3 regions of the Variovorax sp. PAMC26660 genome follow, and region 1 is predicted to be linked to each of the others. Evidence: predicted binding sites of a transcription regulator. Region 1 holds the regulator's gene; each other region holds the start of a gene.

Region 1 (5,954 bases):
CAGGCTGCCGCGCCCGGCCGGAAACGGGTTGAACAGGCGCAGCTCGACATTCGGCGTGGCGGCCAGGCCGAGCAGCAGTTCGTCTTCGCCCGAGGTGTAGAGGTCGTCCATCAGCAGGCGCACCCGCACGCCGCGCTGGGCCGCGTCGCGCAGGGTGCGCAGCAGGTAGCGGCCGGTCTCGTCGTTCTCGATCTGGTAGTACTGCACGTCGAGCGTGCGCTGGGCGCGGCGCGCCAACTGGATGCGGGTGTCGAAGGCAAAGTCGCCGCCCGGCATCAGGCGAAAGCCGCTCAGATCGGGGTCGGGCTGGGAAGCCAGCGCGATCTTGCCGAGCGCGGTGTCGGTCGATGCGGCCATGGCCTTGGTGGGTGGGCGCGGCGCCTCGTCGGGCAAGTTGGCGCAGCCGGCGAACAGCGACACCACCGCCAGGAAAAAGACCCAACGTCCACAGCGCGACAGCAGGCGGCTCCGTGGGCGATGGGCCATTGGCGGTCTTCTACAGGGCTTTGCGCAGGTTCGCGGGCGCGATGCGCAGCGCTTCGCGGTACTTGGCCACCGTGCGCCGCGCGCATTCGATGCCTTGTTCCTTCAGCATCTCGGAGATCTGGCTGTCCGACAGCGGCTTCTTGATGCTCTCGGAGGTCACGAACTGCTTGATGAGCGCGCGCACCGCGGTGCTCGATGCGTTGCCGCCGGTCTCGGTGCCCAGCGCAGAGCCGAAGAAATACTTGAGCTCGACCGTGCCGAAAGGCGTGGACATGTACTTGGCGGTGGTCACGCGCGAGATGGTCGACTCGTGCAGCCCCAGTTCGTCGGCAATCTCGCGCAGCACCAGCGGCCGCATCGCGAGTTCGCCGTGCACGAAGTAGCTCTTTTGCCGTTCGACGATGGCATTGCTCACGCGCAGGATGGTGTCGAAGCGCTGCTGGATGTTCTTGATGAACCAGCGCGCCTCCTGCAGACGCTGCGACAGCGCCTGGCTGCCCTCGCCCTTGTGCGCCTTGAGCGCGCCAGCATAGATGTCGTGCACGCGCAGGCGCGGCATCACCTCGGGGTTCAGCATGACGCGAAACTTGATGCCGGTGCCGCGTCCGGTCTTGGTGACGATCACGTCGGGAATGACGATGTTGCGCTCGACGTCGACAAAGCGGCGCCCCGGCTTGGGTTCGAGCCGCGCAATGACCTGCAGCGCCGAGCGCACCAGCTCCTCGTTGCTGCGGGTGAGCGTGGCCAGCCGCTTGAAGTCGCGTCGCGCGAGCAGCTCCATCGGCTGCTTGCAGATGGCAATGGCGATCTTGTAGACCTGCGCCTGCGCTTCGTCCATGTCGCGGTCTTCGGCAGCCAGTGCGCGCAACTGGATGCCCAGGCATTCGCCCAGGTCGCGCGCGCCCACGCCCACGGGCTCCAAGCTCTGCAGCAGGCCCAGCGCCACCTGAAAGTGGTGCACGAGGTCGTCGAACTGATCGTTGTCGTCGCCCGCGAGGCCCGAAGCCAAGGCAGGCAGCGAGTCTTCGAGGTAGCCGTCGTCGTTGAGCGACTCGATCAGGAAGCGCAGCGCGGCGCAGTCGTTTTCGTTCAGGCGCAGGCTCAGCGCCTGGCGGTGCAGGAACGATTGCAGCGACTCCTGGCTGCGTGCGAGTTCGGTGGCGTCGGCGCGCTCGTCGTTGCCCAGGTTGTTCTGTCGCGCGGGTGCATCGCTGCCCCACTCGCTGTCGTCCGGTGCCATGTCGACGGTGCCGTCGCCTTCCCAGTCGGGCTCGCGCTCGGCGATCTCGGCGGCGGGGCCGTCGGATTCGCCCGGGGTGCTGGTCTCGGTGGACGCGGTGCTCGTGCTGCTGGTGGGCGCCGAGGCGAATTCGCTTTCGGCGGCTTCGCCTGCCTCGTCGCGCTGGACCGGCGTGTCGACGGCATCGAGCCCGAACTCCTCACGCGCCGCTTCTTCGGCGGTGCGTTCGAGGAACGGGTTCTCGTCGAGCATCTGCTCCACCTCCTGGCTCAGTTCGAGCGTGGAGAGCTGCAGCAGACGGATCGACTGCTGCAGCTGGGGTGTGAGCGCGAGATGCTGCGAGACGCGAAGGGACAGCCCTTGCTTCATGGGGAAAGCCGCCCTCCCTACATCCGGAAGTGTTCGCCCAGGTACACCCTGCGTACTTCGGCGTTGTCGACGATCTCCGAGGGCGTGCCTTGTGCCAGCACATGCCCGTCGCTGATGATGAACGCGTGATCGCAGATGCCCAGCGTTTCACGCACGTTGTGGTCGGTGATGAGCACGCCGATGCCGCGCTCTTTCAGGAAACTGATGATCCGCTGGATTTCAATGACCGCGATCGGGTCGATGCCGGCAAAGGGTTCGTCCAGCAGGATGAAGCGCGGCTGGGTGGCCAGCGCGCGCGCGATCTCGACGCGGCGGCGCTCGCCGCCCGACAGGGCGAGCGCAGGCGAATCGCGCAGGTGGTCGACCCGCAGGTCGGTCAGCAGCTCGGTCAGGCGCTCTTCGATGTGCTGCTTCGACAGGGACACGAGCTTGCCGCTTTCGTCGGGCTCGCTCTGGAGTTCCAGCACGGCACGCACGTTTTCCTCGACCGTGAGCTTGCGGAAGATCGAGGCTTCCTGCGGCAGGTAGCTCAGGCCCATGCGGGCACGGCGGTGGATCGGCATGTGGGCGATGGGCTCGCCGTCGATCGTGATGTCGCCCGCGTCGGCACGCACCAGGCCCACGATCATGTAGAACGAAGTGGTCTTGCCGGCGCCGTTGGGCCCCAGCAGGCCGACGACTTCGCCCTTCTGCACGTCGAGCGAGACGTCCTTGACGACCGTGCGGCTGCCGTAGCTCTTCTTCAGGCCGCGCGCGACCAGGCGGCTGCCCGGCTTGCCGTTGGCGTCCTGGGTTCCAGCGGTTTCGATCACTTTCGGGTTTCTCCCTCGGCACCGAGCGTGGTGGTCGAACGCAGGCCCTTGCCGGCGGCCGGGGTGGGCGCCGCTGCCGCAGGCTTCGCGCCGGCCGGGGCGGAAGCGCCGGCTGCAGGCGCCGGGACGGCCTTGGGTGTAAGGATGGTCTTGACGCGGCCGGTCGGGGACGACGCGTTGACCGCCGTGTTCGGCGGCACGGTAGAACCGTTGACCGTGTAGGTGTCGTTGCTCTGGTCGTAGACGATCAGGGCGCCGTGGCTCTCGTCGTTCGGCGTCGAGCCGAGCAGGCGGCGCATCTCGGCATTGCGGATGAACTTGACGTTGTCAGCGCGGCTGTCGTACTCGATGACTTCGGACTCGCCCTCGATCCACTCGTCGGGCGCATTGCGTTTCTGCTTGTAATACGCCCGCTTGCCAGGCGCCGCCGTGACCACGCCGTACTGGTAGCCCTCTGGGTCCTGGCGCACATCGAGGCGCGCGCCGCGAATGATGATGGTGCCCTTCGTGACCAGCACGTTGCCGGTGAACACGCTGGTCTGTTTCAGGTCGTCGTAGCGCATCGCGTCGGACTCGATGTTCATCGGCTTGGAGCGGTCGGCGGTCTCGGCCAGCGCGCCTGAGGCGAGACCGGCCAGCAACAGCGCGCTGGCGGCCAGGCGGCCGATGCGACGGAGGAGGGAAGTGATGGGGTAAGAATGCAATGTCATAGAGGCACGAAACTTGCTCTGCGGCATTGTATGCGGCTGATTACAGCAGCCCACCATCGCCGATGAAAAAGCCCGCCAAAGCGAGCTTGTGTTCCATTCAGGAAACACCCTGAAACCGATCGGGCCGGTTCGCCGGTGCCATCCCTGTGGAAAGAAGGCGCCGCGGACACGAAGTGCCCCGCGCCTGGAAAGGGCCGATCAGCCCTTCTTTGCTTCGCCGACCAGGTAATTGACGACCTGGAGCACCTTGGTCATGCTGCCGGCGGTCTCGCCATCCACATACCAGCGGCCGGCCACGGCCATGGCCGGCACGCCGGCCACCTTGTAGGCGTCGGTCATCTGCGAGGCGCGCTTGGCCTTGCTGGCCACGCCGAACGAGGTGAAGACTTCCTTGAACTTGGTGCCGTCCAGGCCGTTCGCCGCTGCCCAGGCAATGATGTTGGCGTCGCCGTTCACGTTCTGGCGCTGTGCGTGGATCGCGTTGAACACCTTCGGCTGGTATTCGTCGATCTTGCCCATGGCTTCGAGCGCGTAGTACAGGCGCTGCTTGGCTTCGACGTCGTTGCCCACGAAGGGCACCGGGATGCGACGGAAGGCCACTTCCTTCGGTGCTGTCTTGACCCAGGCTTCGAGCGCCGGCTCGAAGTCGTTGCAATGCGGGCAGTTGTACGAGAAGAACTCGACCACCTCGATCTTGCCGGCCGGTGCATCGACCGGCACGCGCTTGTCGAGCACCAGATACTCGGTGCCGGCCTTGGGCGCGCGCGCCTGGGCGTGGGCCGGGTTGGCAGCCAGGGACAGCAGCCCAAGCGAAGTGGCGGCCAGCGAAAAGTCACGACGTTTCATTGAAAGGGTTCTCCTGTTGGTACGGCAGACTGAGCCGGTGCGCGGCGGGGAGTTCCCCCGCTCACGGCGCGCCCAAGGCGATGAATGGTGGCGGCAAACGCCGCGCGGCGAAGCTTAAAGGCTATTTGTGGCGGCGCCCCGCCGACAAGGTGTGAAGAAACCGTAGCGAGCGCGCCGAGCTTGCATCGAGGACCGCAGCCGTACTCTGTACGGTGAGGACCGCAGGTGCGAGATCGGGGCGCGCAGCAGGTTTATTCACACCTTGTCAGCGCTGCACGCGGACCAGGGCTGACTCCAGGCCGCCGCCGTCAAGCCGCTCCTTGAGCCGGTCGGCGTCGTCCTTCTTGTTGAACGGGCCGGCGCGCACGCGGTAGACCGTGCGGCCCGCCTGCTCGCGCTCGGTGACCTTGGCCTCGACGCCCATCAGCGACAGCTTGGCGCGCTGGGCCTCGGCATCGTCGGTGGTGCGGAAGGCGCCGGCCTGCACGAAGTACATGAACGGATCGGCGCCCGAGGCGGCCGCCGGGGAGGTCGCCGTGCTGTTGGCGTGGCTGCTCGGCGCGGCCGAGGCCGTGGTCGTGCTGCCCGAGCCGCCACCCGAGCGCGCGCGGGCAAGGTCACCCAGCGGATCGTTCGACGGCGGCAGCGCATTGGCTTCGGCCGGCACGGGCGCGGTGCGCGGCGGCTTGGTGGTGGGCGCCACCACCACGGGCACCGGCGGCGCGGTCGTGGGTGGCACGGTCGTCGGCGTCACGGCAGTCGTTGCCGGCTCGCCGGTGACGGGGTTGACGGGACCGGTGGCGGTCGGCGCGGGCTTGGCGGCTCCAGCCTTGCCAGCCAAGGGCGCGTTCGGGTCCCAGTCGCGGTTCTTGCGCGCTTCGGCTTCGTCCTGCTCGGCGCCGCCCTTCTGGGTCTTGGTCACGAACGGGATCGGCACCTTGGTCACGTAGACCGCGATGCCCAGCGCGACGCCAAGGCCGAGCACCAGTCCGATGATCAGGCCGATGACGATGTTGCCGCGTTGTCTGGTTGTCTTCTTCATGGTGGGATTTACATCTTGCTCGGCGCACTGACGCCAAGAATCGCGAGGCCATTGTGCAGCACCTGCGCGGTCGCGGCGACCAGCGCCAGCCGGGCCAGCTTGACCGCCTCGTCGTCGACCAAAATGCGCTCGGCGTCGTAGTAGCTGTGGTAGCAGGCGGCCAGTTCGCGCAGGTAGAAAGTGACGTCGTGCGGCGCGAAATCCTTGGCCGCGGCCGTGAGCATGGCCGGGTACCTGGCCAGCAGCAGCATCAGCGCCTGGGCCGCCGGGCTTTCGAGCGGCGACAGATCGACGCCCTCCAGCGTGGCGCGGTCTCCGCCCCAGCCCGCCAGCACCGAGCAGATGCGCGCATGGGCGTACTGCACGTAGTAGACCGGGTTGTCGTTGTTCTTCGTCACCGCAAGGTCGATGTCGAAGGTGTATTCGGTGTCGGGCTTGCGGCTGAGCAG
Region 2 (5,954 bases), 3.1 Mb from region 1:
ACGACGCCTTCGCCGGTGCCCGCCGCTCCCCGCTCGTGGAGCAGGACGACAAGAGCTGGACCCTCTCGCTCGACGTGCCGGGCCTCTCGCGCGAAGACCTGTCGATCAGCATCGAAGGCACCGTGGTGCGCATCGACAGCAAGGCCGAAGCCAAGCGCCAGTTCAAGGCGGCCTACGAGCTGCCGCAGGACATCGACGTGGCCACGAGCACCGCAAAACTCGAGAACGGCGTACTCACGCTGAAGCTCGGAAAGCTGGTGCAGGCAAGCCAAGCTTCGCAGTTGCAAATTGACTAACTTTGCGGATGCCCACAAGAGGAAAATGTTAGTAGCAGCTTGTTTTTGACTTTAAACAAGCACCCTATTCACAATAGCGCTGAACAACGTCACATGATGTGACGTTTTCTTAGTACTTTCTTCTTCGTGGGCGTCTCATCAACGCATCGAGTCCCGACGGTGCGGATCGGGTGCCCTCCAAAGGCACCATGAAAACGCACTTTCAGTCCGCCAACGACAAACAGCGCTCCGACACGCTCCTGATATTTCTGCCCGGCGCGTATCTCAAGCCCGAAGAATTCGAGCGCGAAGGCTTCATCAGCGCCGTCAGAGAGCGCCACCTCGCCGCCGACTCCCTGCTGGTCGACGCGGACGTTTCCTACTACTACGACCAGACGCTCAGCGAACGCCTGCACGCAGACGTCATCGAGCCGCAGCGCGCAAAGGGCTACACCTCGATCTGGCTCGTGGGTATTTCCATCGGCGGTTTCGGCGCATTGATCCACGAACTGGCGCGGCCGGGCTCGGTGGATGGCATCGTTGCATTGGCCCCGTACCTGGGCCGTCGCGTGCTCGGCGCGGAGATCAAGAAAGCCGGCGGCCTGCGCACCTGGCAGGCGCCCACCGGGCCGCAGCCCGACGAAGAACCCGACCGCAAGCTCTGGCCCTTCTTCCAGCAGTACCTGGAGGCCAAGCCCTCCAAGGACCTGCCGCAGCTCTACCTGGGTTTCGGCCTGGCCGACCGCTTTGCCAGCAACCACAAGCTGCTGGCGGACGCCCTGCCCCCGGGGCGTGTGTTCACCACCGAAGGCGGCCACGACTGGCCCGAGTGGCGCCAGCTCTGGCGCAATGTGCTCGACGTGCTGCCGCTGCCTTCGCTCGGCCGCGCGCGCCAGCCCGCTATGCGGTCGTCGGTTGCAATGCCTCGGCCGTCAGCGATGCCATTGGCCATCGCGGCTTGACGTCGAAGGCATAGCGCTCGCTGGCCTGCGACAGGCCCGATTGCAGCCGCATGGCGGCGGCCATGGCGATCATGGCGCCGTTGTCGGTGCACAGGTGCAGCTCGGGGTAGTGCACGCGCACATGGCGCTTGGCGCACGCGGCGTTCAGTTGCTCGCGCAGGTTCTTGTTCGCACCCACGCCGCCGGCCACCACGAGCCGCTTGAGCCCCGTCTGGTCGAGCGCGGCGAGCGACTTCTTCAACAGCACCTCGACGATGGCCGCCTGCGTGGACGCCGCCAGATCGGCCTTGTTCGCTTCGAGCTGATCGCCCAGCTTCTTCGCCTGCGTGAGCACCGCCGTCTTCAGGCCGGCAAAGGAAAAATCGAGATCGCCGCTGTGCAGCAGCGGCCGCGGCAGCTTGAATGCCGTGGGGCTGCCGCCCTCGGCCAGCTTCGCGAGCCAGGGGCCACCCGGATACGGCAGGCCCATGAGCTTGGCGCTCTTGTCGAAGGCCTCACCGGCCGCGTCGTCGATGGTCTCGCCGAGCAATTCGTAGCGACCCACACCGTCGACCCGCATCAGTTGCGTGTGACCACCCGAAACCAGCAGCGCGACGAACGGAAACTCCGGCGGATCGGCGCTCAGGAACGGCGACAGCAGATGCCCTTCGAGGTGATGCACGCCCAGCACCGGCTTGCCCAGCGCCACACCCAGCGCACAGGCCACGCCGGCGCCCACGAGCAGCGCGCCCGCAAGACCCGGCCCGCGCGTGTAGGCCACCACGTCGATCTCGCTCAAGGAGCGACCGGCCTCGGCCATGACGGCCTCGGTCAGCGGCAGCACGCGGCGGATGTGGTCGCGGCTGGCCAATTCGGGCACCACGCCGCCGTAGGCCTGGTGCATGGCGATCTGGCTGTGCAGCGCGTGCGAACGCAGCAGCGGCAGCGCGTCGCCGAATGACTCGACCAGCGCCACGCCGGTTTCATCACAGGATGATTCGATTCCCAACAAGAGCATGGCGTCGAGTGTAGGTGGCGCCTGCCGGGCACGCCCGCCAAGGGGCAAGCGGCGCCCTCGAGGCACGGATGTTGCAGTGACAGAGTGCCCCTACCCGCGCGCTCCCCCACCCATGAAATCCGGACTGAACTTTCTGATCGCCGCCCGCCGCTGCGAAATCGACGAGCTGGACCAGCTCGCCCGCACGAGCGATCTGGTCGGCGTGATCGGCCGGTTGGTCCATGCACTGCAGCGCGAGCGTGGCATGTCGAACGTGTTCCTGGCCTCGCGCGGCGGCCGCTTCGCCGACCAGCGCGATCCGCAGATCGCCGAATGCCTGGCGCTCGAACAGGAGGTGCGCGCCGGTTTCGACCAGCTCGAAACCGAGGCCCAACATCGCGCCGGCCCCGGCAACGGCGCCCGCCTCTTCAGCCGCATCGCCTGGGTGCTGCCGGGGCTGGACGCGCTGCCCGCATTGCGCCGCCGCGTCGGCGCGCTCGAACTGAAGCCGGCCCAGGCCACCGCCGCCTTTGCCAAGCTCGTCGCGGGCCTGCTGTCGGTGGTGTTCGAGGCGGCCGATGGCGCCACCGACCCGGAGATTTCGCGCCTGCTGGTGGCGATGTTCAATTTCATGCAGGGCAAGGAGTTCGCGGGCCAGGAGCGCGCCTTCGGCGTCGCGGTGCTGTCGCAGGGCAGCAGCAGCGAGGTGCAGCGCCTGCAATGGCTGCACCTGATCGAATCGCAGGAGCGCTGCTTCCAGGTCTTCACTGATTTCTCCGATGCGGCACTGCTCGCGCTGTGGCGCGAAAGCCAGTCCGATGCCACGCTGGCCGAGCTGGAGCGCATGCGCCGCATGGGTGCCACCTCCGCGCCAGCCACGCCGCCTGACACGGCCGACGCCCAACTGAGCCAGACGTGGTTCGACTGCTGCACCCGCCGCATCGACGCCATGAAGACCGTCGAAGACCGCCTGGCCGCCGACTTGCGCGCGCTCTGCGGCCACAAGATCGCACAGGCGCGCAGCGAGCTGCAGAAATACCAGGAGGTGCTCGGCACGCTGGCCCCGCAAGCCGACGGCGCCATGTTCTTCGACGATGCCGATGCGCAAGCCGCCGCACCCGCCCAGTTCGGCCGCCACCTGGAGCGCTCCGTGCTCGACATGGTCCAGGCACAGTCGCATCGGCTGCAGGCCATGGGCGATGAACTCGAAACCGTGCGCGCCTCGCTCAACGAACGAAAGATCGTCGAGCGCGCCAAGGGCCTGCTGATGGCGCACCGGCGCCTGAGCGAAGAAGAGGCCCACAAGATGCTGCGCCAGACCGCGATGAACCAGAGCCGGCGCCTGGTCGACGTGGCCGAGTCGGTGCTGGCGATGGCCGACTACCTGCCGCTCGACACGCCGCCTGCGCGCTGAGGCCGAATGCGGTTCGAGTTGGTGCAGTGCACAACAAGCGTGCGTCCGGGCCTCAAGAGCCGAAAAGCCAACTCACCCGCAGCAGTTCTGCACCATCCGCTACTCCTTTCATAGCAAACCAGGCACCGGCCAGCTTGGCACACAGCTTGCAACACTGATCCCACAGACCACCAGGTCTTCAGGCAGGCAACACCCAATGGCGGGTGTCACCCACCGAACCGGACAAAGGCGTCCTTATCCGCAGGGGCTCGTTTTCGAGCAGCCCCCGCGCGGTGAGGACGCCTTTTTTGTTTTTCGCCTTGTTTTCTCTTTGTCATTTGTCCCGCCTTCAACCGGAGCCCGCCCCATGACCGACCTGCTCAAAACCCGCCTCAGCCGACGCCGCGTCCTGCAAGCCGCCGCCATCGGCGCCGTGGGCATCGACCCCGCACTGCGTGCCGCCGTCTGGGCCCAGGGCTCGGACAAGCCCGAAAAGGAAGAAGTGAAGATCGGCTTCATCCCGCTGACCGACTGCGCCAGCGTGGTGATGGCCTCGGTGCTGGGCATCGACAAGAAGTACGGCGTGAAGATCGTGCCCAGCAAGGAAGCCAGCTGGGCCGGCGTGCGCGACAAGCTGGCCAACGGCGACCTCGACATGGCGCACGTGCTCTACGGCCTGGTCTACGGCATGCACCTGGGCCTGAGCGGCCCGAAGAAGGACATGGCCGTGCTCATGACCCTCAACAACAACGGCCAGGCGATCACGCTGTCGAAGAAGCTGGCCGACAAGGGCGCTGTGGATGCCGCATCGCTCGCCAAGCTCATCGCCAGCGAGAAGCGCGAATACACCTTCGCCCAGACCTTCCCCACCGGCACGCACGCGATGTGGCTCTACTACTGGCTCGCCTCGGCCGGCATCGACCCGTTCAAGGACGTGAAGAACATCACCGTGCCGCCGCCGCAGATGGTGGCCAACATGCGCGTGGGCAACATGGACGGCTACTGCGTCGGCGAACCGTGGGGCCAGCGCGCCATCATGGACGGCATCGGCATCACGGCCATCACCACGCAGGACATCTGGAAGGACCACCCCGAGAAGGTGCTCGGCTGCACCGCCGAGTTCACGAAGAAGTACCCCAACACCGCGCGCGCCGTGACCGCCGCAGTGCTCGAAGCCAGCAAGTGGATCGACGCCGGCCTGCAGAACAAGAACAAGATGGCCGAGACCATCGCCGACAAGAGCTACGTCAACACCAGCGTGGACGCCATCAACCAGCGCATCCTGGGCCGCTACACCAACGGCCTGGGCAAGAGCTGGGACGACCCCAACCACATGAAATTCTACAACGGCGGCGCCGTGAACTTCCCGTACCTGTCGGACGGCATGTGGTTCCTCACGCAGCACAAGCGCTGGGGCCTGCTGAAGGAACACCCCGACTACCTGAAGGTGGCCACCGAGATCAACCGCATCGACATCTACAAGCAGGCCGCCGCCGCCACGCAGACGCCAGTGCCCAAGGAAACGATGCGCACCAGCAAGCTGTTCGACGGCTCGGTGTGGGACGGCAAGGACCCGAAGAAATACGCCGAGTCGTTCAAGATTCATGCATAGGGAGAGCAACATGGTCAGTGCCGTCTTTCATTCGCCCCTGGATGCATCCCTGCCTCCCCCTCTCCCGCGTGCGGGAGAGGGCCGGGGTGAGGGTGTTTCCCGCGCCGAGGCAGCCCCTCGCCCCAACCCTCTCCCCAAGGGGGAGAGGGAGCAAAAGCAACGCACACCCCGCGACCTGCGCGCCTTCTGGATGCGCGTGCTCCCGCCGCTCGCCGGCTTCGGCCTGCTGGTGCTGATCTGGGAACTGGTGGCCATGAACAGCACCACCGGCTTTCCCACGCCGTACGCCACCTGGCAGCAGGCACTCACCGTGTTCAGCGATCCGTTCTACAGCAAAGGCCCGAACGACCAGGGCGTGGGCTGGAACGTGCTGTCTTCGCTGCAGCGCGTGGCGCTGGGCTTCGGACTTGCGGCGCTGGTGGGCATTCCTGCGGGCTTTGCCATCGGCCGCTTCGAGTTCCTCGCGCGCATGTTCAACCCGCTGATCAGCCTGCTGCGCCCGGTGTCGCCGCTGGCCTGGCTGCCCATCGGCCTGCTGGTGTTCAAGGGCGCCAACCCGGCCGCCATCTGGACCATCTTCATCTGCTCGATCTGGCCGATGGTGATCAACACCGCCGTGGGCGTGCAGCGCGTGCCCAGCGACTACATGAACGTGGCGAAGGTGCTGAACCTGAGCGAATGGAAGATCCTCACCAAGATCCTGTTTCCCGCCGTGCTGCCCTACATGCTGACCGGC
Region 3 (5,954 bases), 1.3 Mb from region 1:
TGGCTGGCGGCCCGCAAGCTGCCGCGTCGCGCGCAGTTGTGGCTGGGCCATCAGCGTGCCGACGAAGTGGCCGACCCGGCCTACCGCGCCGCCTGCTATGGCGATGTCGGCATCCGCGAACGCGCCTCGGTGCTGCTGCTGACGCCCACCGGCCAGCGCGTGGCGGTGAGCTTCTATCGCAGCCTGGCGCAGCCCGAGTTCGGCGATGGCGACTTTGCGGTGATCGAGATGCACGCCACGCTGCTGGCCGACGCCACGATGGCGCACGGCCGCAGCGCGGTGGTCGCACGGGAAGCGGTGGCGCCTGCCTTCGCCTCGCGCCTCTTGACCTTGAGCCTGCGCGAGCGCGAAGTCATCGCGCACCTGATGGCGGGCAAGACCGCCAAGGAAGCGGCGCGCGAGATCGGCGTCGAACTGACCACCGTTCGCACGCACCAGTACCGGGCCTTCCGCCGGCTCGGCATCCGCTCGCAGAAGGAGCTGCTGCTGCGAGCGATGACAGACGCGTAGCGCCTTGCTTACTTGGCTGCGTCCAGACGCTTTTGCATGCGCGCCGAGCGATCGGCCGAGGGCGGATGCGAACTCATGATCGAGCTGCCGGTAGCGCCACCGCTGAGCTTCGCCAGCTTGTCGAAGGCGCTGACCAGTCCCTTGCGCTCGAGCTTGCGCTCGGTGAGCAGGTCGAAGGAATAGTTGTCGGCCGCGCTTTCGTTCGCTTGCGAGAACTGCGCGTTGACGAACTTCTCGCCCAGGTCGCCTGCCTGCGACTTCGACAACTGGGCAGCGACGCCGCCAGCGGCGCCGGCCAGTCCACGCACGGCCGAGGCGGCGTAGACGGTCTGCATGCGCGACTTGGAGTGGCCCAGCGCCACGTGACCGATCTCGTGGCCGATCACGCCGCGCAGTTCATCGTCATTCATCAGGTCCATGAGACCGCTGTAGACGCGGATGCAGCCATTGGCCATGGCCCAGGCATTCACGTCCTTGGTCATGTAGACCTTGTAGTTGGCCGTCTTGCCGCCCACGCTGGTGGGCATCTGCTTGATGACCTGGTTCAGGCGCGTGGTGTAGCGGCTGTTGGCGGGCGCGATCTGGTTCTTCTGGTCCAGGGCGGCGCAGGACTGGTCGGACATCGCGGTGACTTCCGCATCGGTCAGCGACACGGCCTTCAAGGCCGAACCGCCCGCCTGGGTGAGCCCGCCGGTGTCGGCGTTCTTCAAGGTTTCGCAACCGACGAGGGTGACGACCGCGAGCACAGCCGCGGCAATAGGCAAATAACGCATTGGAAAACTCCCTTTTTTCTTGGTATGAGGCGGCCGCGGAACGCAGCCGCCGGACGCGCTGCCCGACGCGACACAGAGGCGCGAAGGCAGCGGCGCGATCATAGCCACGGCAGGGAGGGCGCCCGTGGCGAGCGCAGGCATGCGGCGTTGCCGCAGTGCCTCAGTCTTCGGCGGCTTCTTCCGCCTGCGGCTTCACCAGCGATACCGGCGCCTCCTTCGGCCGCCCGTTCGTCGACACGATTTCCTGGTCGATCGCACCGAACAGCGAGCGCCCGTCCAGGCCCTTCATCTCGATGCGGATGGTGTCGCCGAACTTCATGAAATCGGTGACGGGTGCGCCACCCTGGATGGTCTCGATGCAGCGCTTCTCGGCGATGCACGAATAGCCCTTGGGCCAGTCCATCTGGCCGTCTTTCTTCTCGACGCCCTTGTTGCTCACGGTGCCGCTGCCGACGATGCTGCCGGCGCGCACGTTGCGCGTCTTGGCGATGTGGGCGATGAGCTGGCCGAAGTGGAAGGTCATCTCCGGGCCGGCGTCGCACATGCCGACCTTGCGGCCGTTCCAGCTGCTTTGCAGCGCCAGGTGCACGCGGCCGTCCTGCCAGGCCTCGCCGATTTCGTCGAGCGTGACGGCCACGGGGCTGAAGGCAGTGGCGGGCTTGCTCTGGAAGAAGCCGAAGCCCTTGGCCAGCTCGGCCGGGATCAGGTTGCGCAGGCTCACGTCGTTGGCCAGCATCACGAGGCGGATGCCGTCCAGGGCCTGGTCGGGCGTGGCGCCCATCTTCACGTCGCCGGTGATGACGGCGATCTCGGCCTCGAAGTCGATGCCCATGGCTTCGCTGGGCACGATCACGTCGTCGGTCGGACCGAGGAAGTCGTCGCTGCCGCCCTGGTACATCAGCGGGTCGGAATAAAAGCTCTCGGGCACTTCGGCGTTGCGCGCCTTGCGCACCAGCTCGACGTGGTTCAGGTAGGCCGAGCCATCCGCCCACTGGTAGGCGCGCGGCAGCGGCGCCATGCACAGCGAGGGATCGAAGGGAAAGGAGTGGCGCGCGCGGCCGGTGTTGACGGCGTCGTACAGGTCCTGCAACTGCGGGCTCATGAAGCCCCAGTCGTCCAGCACCTGCTGCATGCGGCTCGCGATGCCGGTGGCGTAGTGGGCGAGCGTGAGGTCGCGCGAGACAACGACGAGCTGGCCGTCGCGCGAGCCGTCCTTCAGGGTGGCGAGTTTCATGGTGCGGTGCGTGATGCGGAAGCGCCGCGAAGACAGGTCGCGGTGCCGCTCCCACTTAAACTGGTTGAACGGGCGGCAGTGTACCGAGATGGTCTTCGTGAACCTCGGCACCTGGCCCCCACTCCACACACTGATGTCGACGCTTGCCGCCCCCTCTTCGCTGTCCCTTCGCCTGCCCGGTCGTCCGTCCTGGCGGGTGCTGGCCGGGCTGACGCTGGCGGTGGCGCTGGTCCATGTGCTGGTGCTCGGGCTGGCGCCGACGGCCATGGGGCCGGAGCCCTCGCCGCTGGCGAACAAGTTCATCACGCGCACGATCGTGATCGCGCCGCCGGCGTCGGACAAGCCCGCGGCGCCGGCCGCGACCGCGCCGGTCGAGGCCCGGCCACCGGCGGCGGTGAAGCCCAGGCGGCCGCGCGCGCCCTCGGTGCCCCGGCCGAAACCGACACCCGAGACTGTCGCGCCGGAACCGGATGCTTCCGCGACTCCCACCCCGGAAACGCCCGACCTGACTGCGCAGGCCGCTACCGATTCAGGAGCAAAACCGCCGGAAGCCGCTGCCAGCGCTCCGGCCGGCGCAGCAGCTGCGGGCGGCACCGGGGACAGCGCGCCAGGGGCCACGGCCGGTGCGTCCAACCCGACGTCCGGCAACATCGTCGGCACCCAGTCGCTGCGCATTCCGGGCTCGGTCACGCTCGATTTCACCGCCACCGGCCAGGACGGCGCCTCGCCAATGCAGGGCGTGTTCGGCGAGCTGGTCTGGCTGCAGGACGGCAGCCGCTACGACGCGCGGCTGACGCTCAAGCTGCTGTTCAGCACCATCCGCAGCCAGCACAGCACCGGCCGGATCGGCCCCTCGGGCATCGAGCCCGAGCGCTACTCCGAGAGCCGCAAGGCCGAGGTGGCCTCGCATTTCGTGCGTGACCAGGCGCAGGTGATCTTCAGCAACAACGCGCCCCCCGTGCCGCTGCTGGCGGGCGCGCAAGACCGGCTCAGCGTGATGATGCAGCTCGGCGGCCTGCTGGCCGGCGACCCGGGCCGCTACCCCACGGGCAGCAAGATTTCGGTGCAGACCGTAGGGCCGCGCGATGCCGGCATCTGGGTCTTCGTGGTCGGCGAAGAAGAAAAACTGAGCCTGCCCGCCGGGGAATACACGGCGCGCAAGCTCACGCGCAGCCCCCGGCAGGAGTTCGACAGCAAGCTCGAGCTTTGGCTGGCGCCGGCGTATGGCTACCTGCCGGTCCGGATCAAGCAGACCGAGCCCAACGGCAACTTCGCTGACGCTCAATTGCGCAAATCCCTACCCGAGGCGCCGGCGAATTGAGGCAAAAAGCTCATAAACCAGTTCCGGGAAGAGGCCATACGACAACTGTTCTTGAAACTGGCGCGTTGATTGCTATCTAACCCCCATGAACGCCATCGACATCCTCACAGGGCCCGCCATGAACATGCTTTACGACTCGGAGTCCTTCGTCGTCGTGCACGTGCAGCCAAATGAAGGCGACGAGCGCGCAATGCCCAATGTGCCGGTCCTCGAACGCCACGGCTTCGAGATCGTGGACAAGCGCTCGGGCAAGGAGGTCTACCTCGACGGCTCCTGGGCCGAACTGTTCCAGCAGCAGATCACCGCCTGGCAGCTCAACACGCCCACGCAGGAAGAAGTCGAGGACACGCTCGAAGGCTATGCCGAGCTGGCCCACACGCCGGTGCTGGTGCACTGAGCGGCCCGGCCACTCGCACAGACAACAAAGCGCCCCACGGGGCGCTTTTTCATTGGGTGATGGCCGTCGCCTTTACCGGTAGATCCACCGGAACATCGGCCCCACCAGCAGCAGCACCGCCACCAGCCGGCACACCTGAAAGGCCGTCACCACCGGCACCCCGAGCTGCAGCACCTTGGCCGTGATCGACATCTCGGCGATGCCGCCCGGCGAGGTGCTCAGGAGCATCGTGGCCGGATGCAGCCCCGTCGCCCAGGCCAGCAGCCACGCCACCCCGCCGCACAGCAGCAGCATGCCGAAGGTGCCCAACGCGACCGAGCCCAGCCAGCGCGGCGCCGTGTGAATGAACTCCCGGCTGAAGCGCACGCCCAGGCTCACCGCAATCACCAACTGCGCCATGTTCGACATCCACGTGGGCACCGCCGACAGCGACTGCCCCGCGATGGTGAAGCCCATCGCCACCAGCAGCGGCCCGATGAACCACGGGTTGGTGCGCTTGAGCGCGCGCATCACCAGCCCGCCGACACCCGTGGCCAGCGCGAGCAGCAAGAGCCCGCCCGTGTTGACTTCACGCGGGCCCGGCGGGTTGATTTCCAGCCCCTGCAGCCCGCTCCACTGCATCGCGAACGGGATCGTGACCGTCACCACCACCAGCCGCAGGCTGTGCGCGGCAGCCACGAGGTCGGTGCGCGCGCCGGCCGATTCGGCCAGCAGCGTCATCTCCGATGCGCCGCCAATCGCGCCTGCAAAGTAAGTAGTGGCTCTCATGGATTTCGCCGGCACATGCGGCATGCGTGCGGCGTGCAGCCCATGCAGCCAGCGCCCGAAGCCCCAGCCCAGCAGCAGCGCCCAGGCAATGGCCAGCGCAATCGCCCACCACACGCTCGCCACCAGCGAGACCACATGCGGCGTGAAGTAGAGCCCCAAGGCTGTGCCGATGGTCCACTGCCCCGCATTGCGCAGCGGCGTGGAACTCGCCGTCGGCGCGCCCGCGATCGAAGCCAGCGACACCGCGAGCAACGGGCCGATCATCCAGGGCAGCGGCGTGTGCAGCGCAAGGCAGACGCCCGCGACCGCAAGCGCCAGCAGCAACGTGGCCAGCACGCGAAGTGAAAAACGGAAGGGCACGGACAGGAAAAAGCGGGAATGGACTGCAGGGCGGGGAGATGCCGGGGGCATAGTATGGCGCGATGCTTTTCCTTCGACACTGGCCCCTGCGGGCCACCCGACTCCTGTTTCCGATGCTTGCCGCCACCGCCTTCGCGGGCTGCGCGGCGCTTTCCTCCGGCTCGACCGCAACGCCCGGCACCGATGTGCCCGTCGCACGCCGCATCACGGCCCTGCTGCCGGCCGACGCCCTCTTGCTGGGCGAGCAGCACGATGCCCCCGAGCACCACGCGATCGAGCGCGAAGCCGTGCAGGCGCTGGCCGAGCGCGGCCAGCTCGCCGCGCTGGCGCTGGAGATGGCCGAGGAAGGCCGCAGCACCGCCCATGTCGCGGCCAGCGCGAGCGAGGCCCAGGTGCAGGCCGCCCTCGACTGGAACGACAAGGCCTGGCCCTGGGCCAGCTACGGCCCCGCCGTGATGGCCGCCGTGCGTGCCGGCGTGCCCGTGGTCGGCGCCAATCTGCAGCGTGCGCACATGAAGGATGCGATGGCCGACGTCTCGCTCGACGCGCAGCTCAACACCAAGGCCTACGCCGCGCAGCAGGACGCCGTGC

The links. Region 1 encodes sigma-54, which starts transcription at its own class of promoters, with help from an activator protein. Its sites were predicted from a motif close to TGGCANGNAANCTGCTTT; they were not measured.
Region 2: a site for sigma-54 is predicted at 3,763-3,780, ahead of H7F35_RS00140 (CmpA/NrtA family ABC transporter substrate-binding protein). Genes of this name have one in related genera too.
Region 3: a site for sigma-54 is predicted at 3,897-3,914, ahead of H7F35_RS08515 (DUF3567 domain-containing protein). Genes of this name have one in related genera too.

Annotation. Positions count from the first base shown of each region.
Region 1 covers NZ_CP060295.1:3,104,629-3,110,582, reverse strand. The annotation lists gene H7F35_RS14925 (phospholipase D family protein) at 1-486, opposite strand, end outside; gene rpoN (RNA polymerase factor sigma-54) at 497-2,095, opposite strand; gene lptB (LPS export ABC transporter ATP-binding protein) at 2,113-2,907, opposite strand; gene lptA (lipopolysaccharide transport periplasmic protein LptA) at 2,904-3,617, opposite strand; gene H7F35_RS14905 (thiol:disulfide interchange protein DsbA/DsbL) at 3,816-4,463, opposite strand; gene H7F35_RS14900 (SPOR domain-containing protein) at 4,729-5,505, opposite strand; gene argS (arginine--tRNA ligase) at 5,514-5,954, opposite strand, start outside.
Region 2 covers NZ_CP060295.1:22,677-28,630, forward strand. The annotation lists gene H7F35_RS00120 (Hsp20/alpha crystallin family protein) at 1-296, shown strand, start outside; gene H7F35_RS00125 (alpha/beta hydrolase-fold protein) at 485-1,237, shown strand; gene tsaD (tRNA (adenosine(37)-N6)-threonylcarbamoyltransferase complex transferase subunit TsaD) at 1,176-2,234, opposite strand; gene H7F35_RS00135 (nitrate regulatory protein) at 2,347-3,627, shown strand; gene H7F35_RS00140 (CmpA/NrtA family ABC transporter substrate-binding protein) at 3,974-5,218, shown strand; gene ntrB (nitrate ABC transporter permease) at 5,229-5,954, shown strand, end outside.
Region 3 covers NZ_CP060295.1:1,771,383-1,777,336, forward strand. The annotation lists gene H7F35_RS08495 (helix-turn-helix transcriptional regulator) at 1-510, shown strand, start outside; gene H7F35_RS08500 (M48 family metalloprotease) at 519-1,283, opposite strand; gene H7F35_RS08505 (fumarylacetoacetate hydrolase family protein) at 1,444-2,517, opposite strand; gene H7F35_RS08510 (DUF3108 domain-containing protein) at 2,651-3,838, shown strand; gene H7F35_RS08515 (DUF3567 domain-containing protein) at 3,957-4,235, shown strand; gene H7F35_RS08520 (AbrB family transcriptional regulator) at 4,308-5,363, opposite strand; gene H7F35_RS08525 (ChaN family lipoprotein) at 5,477-5,954, shown strand, end outside.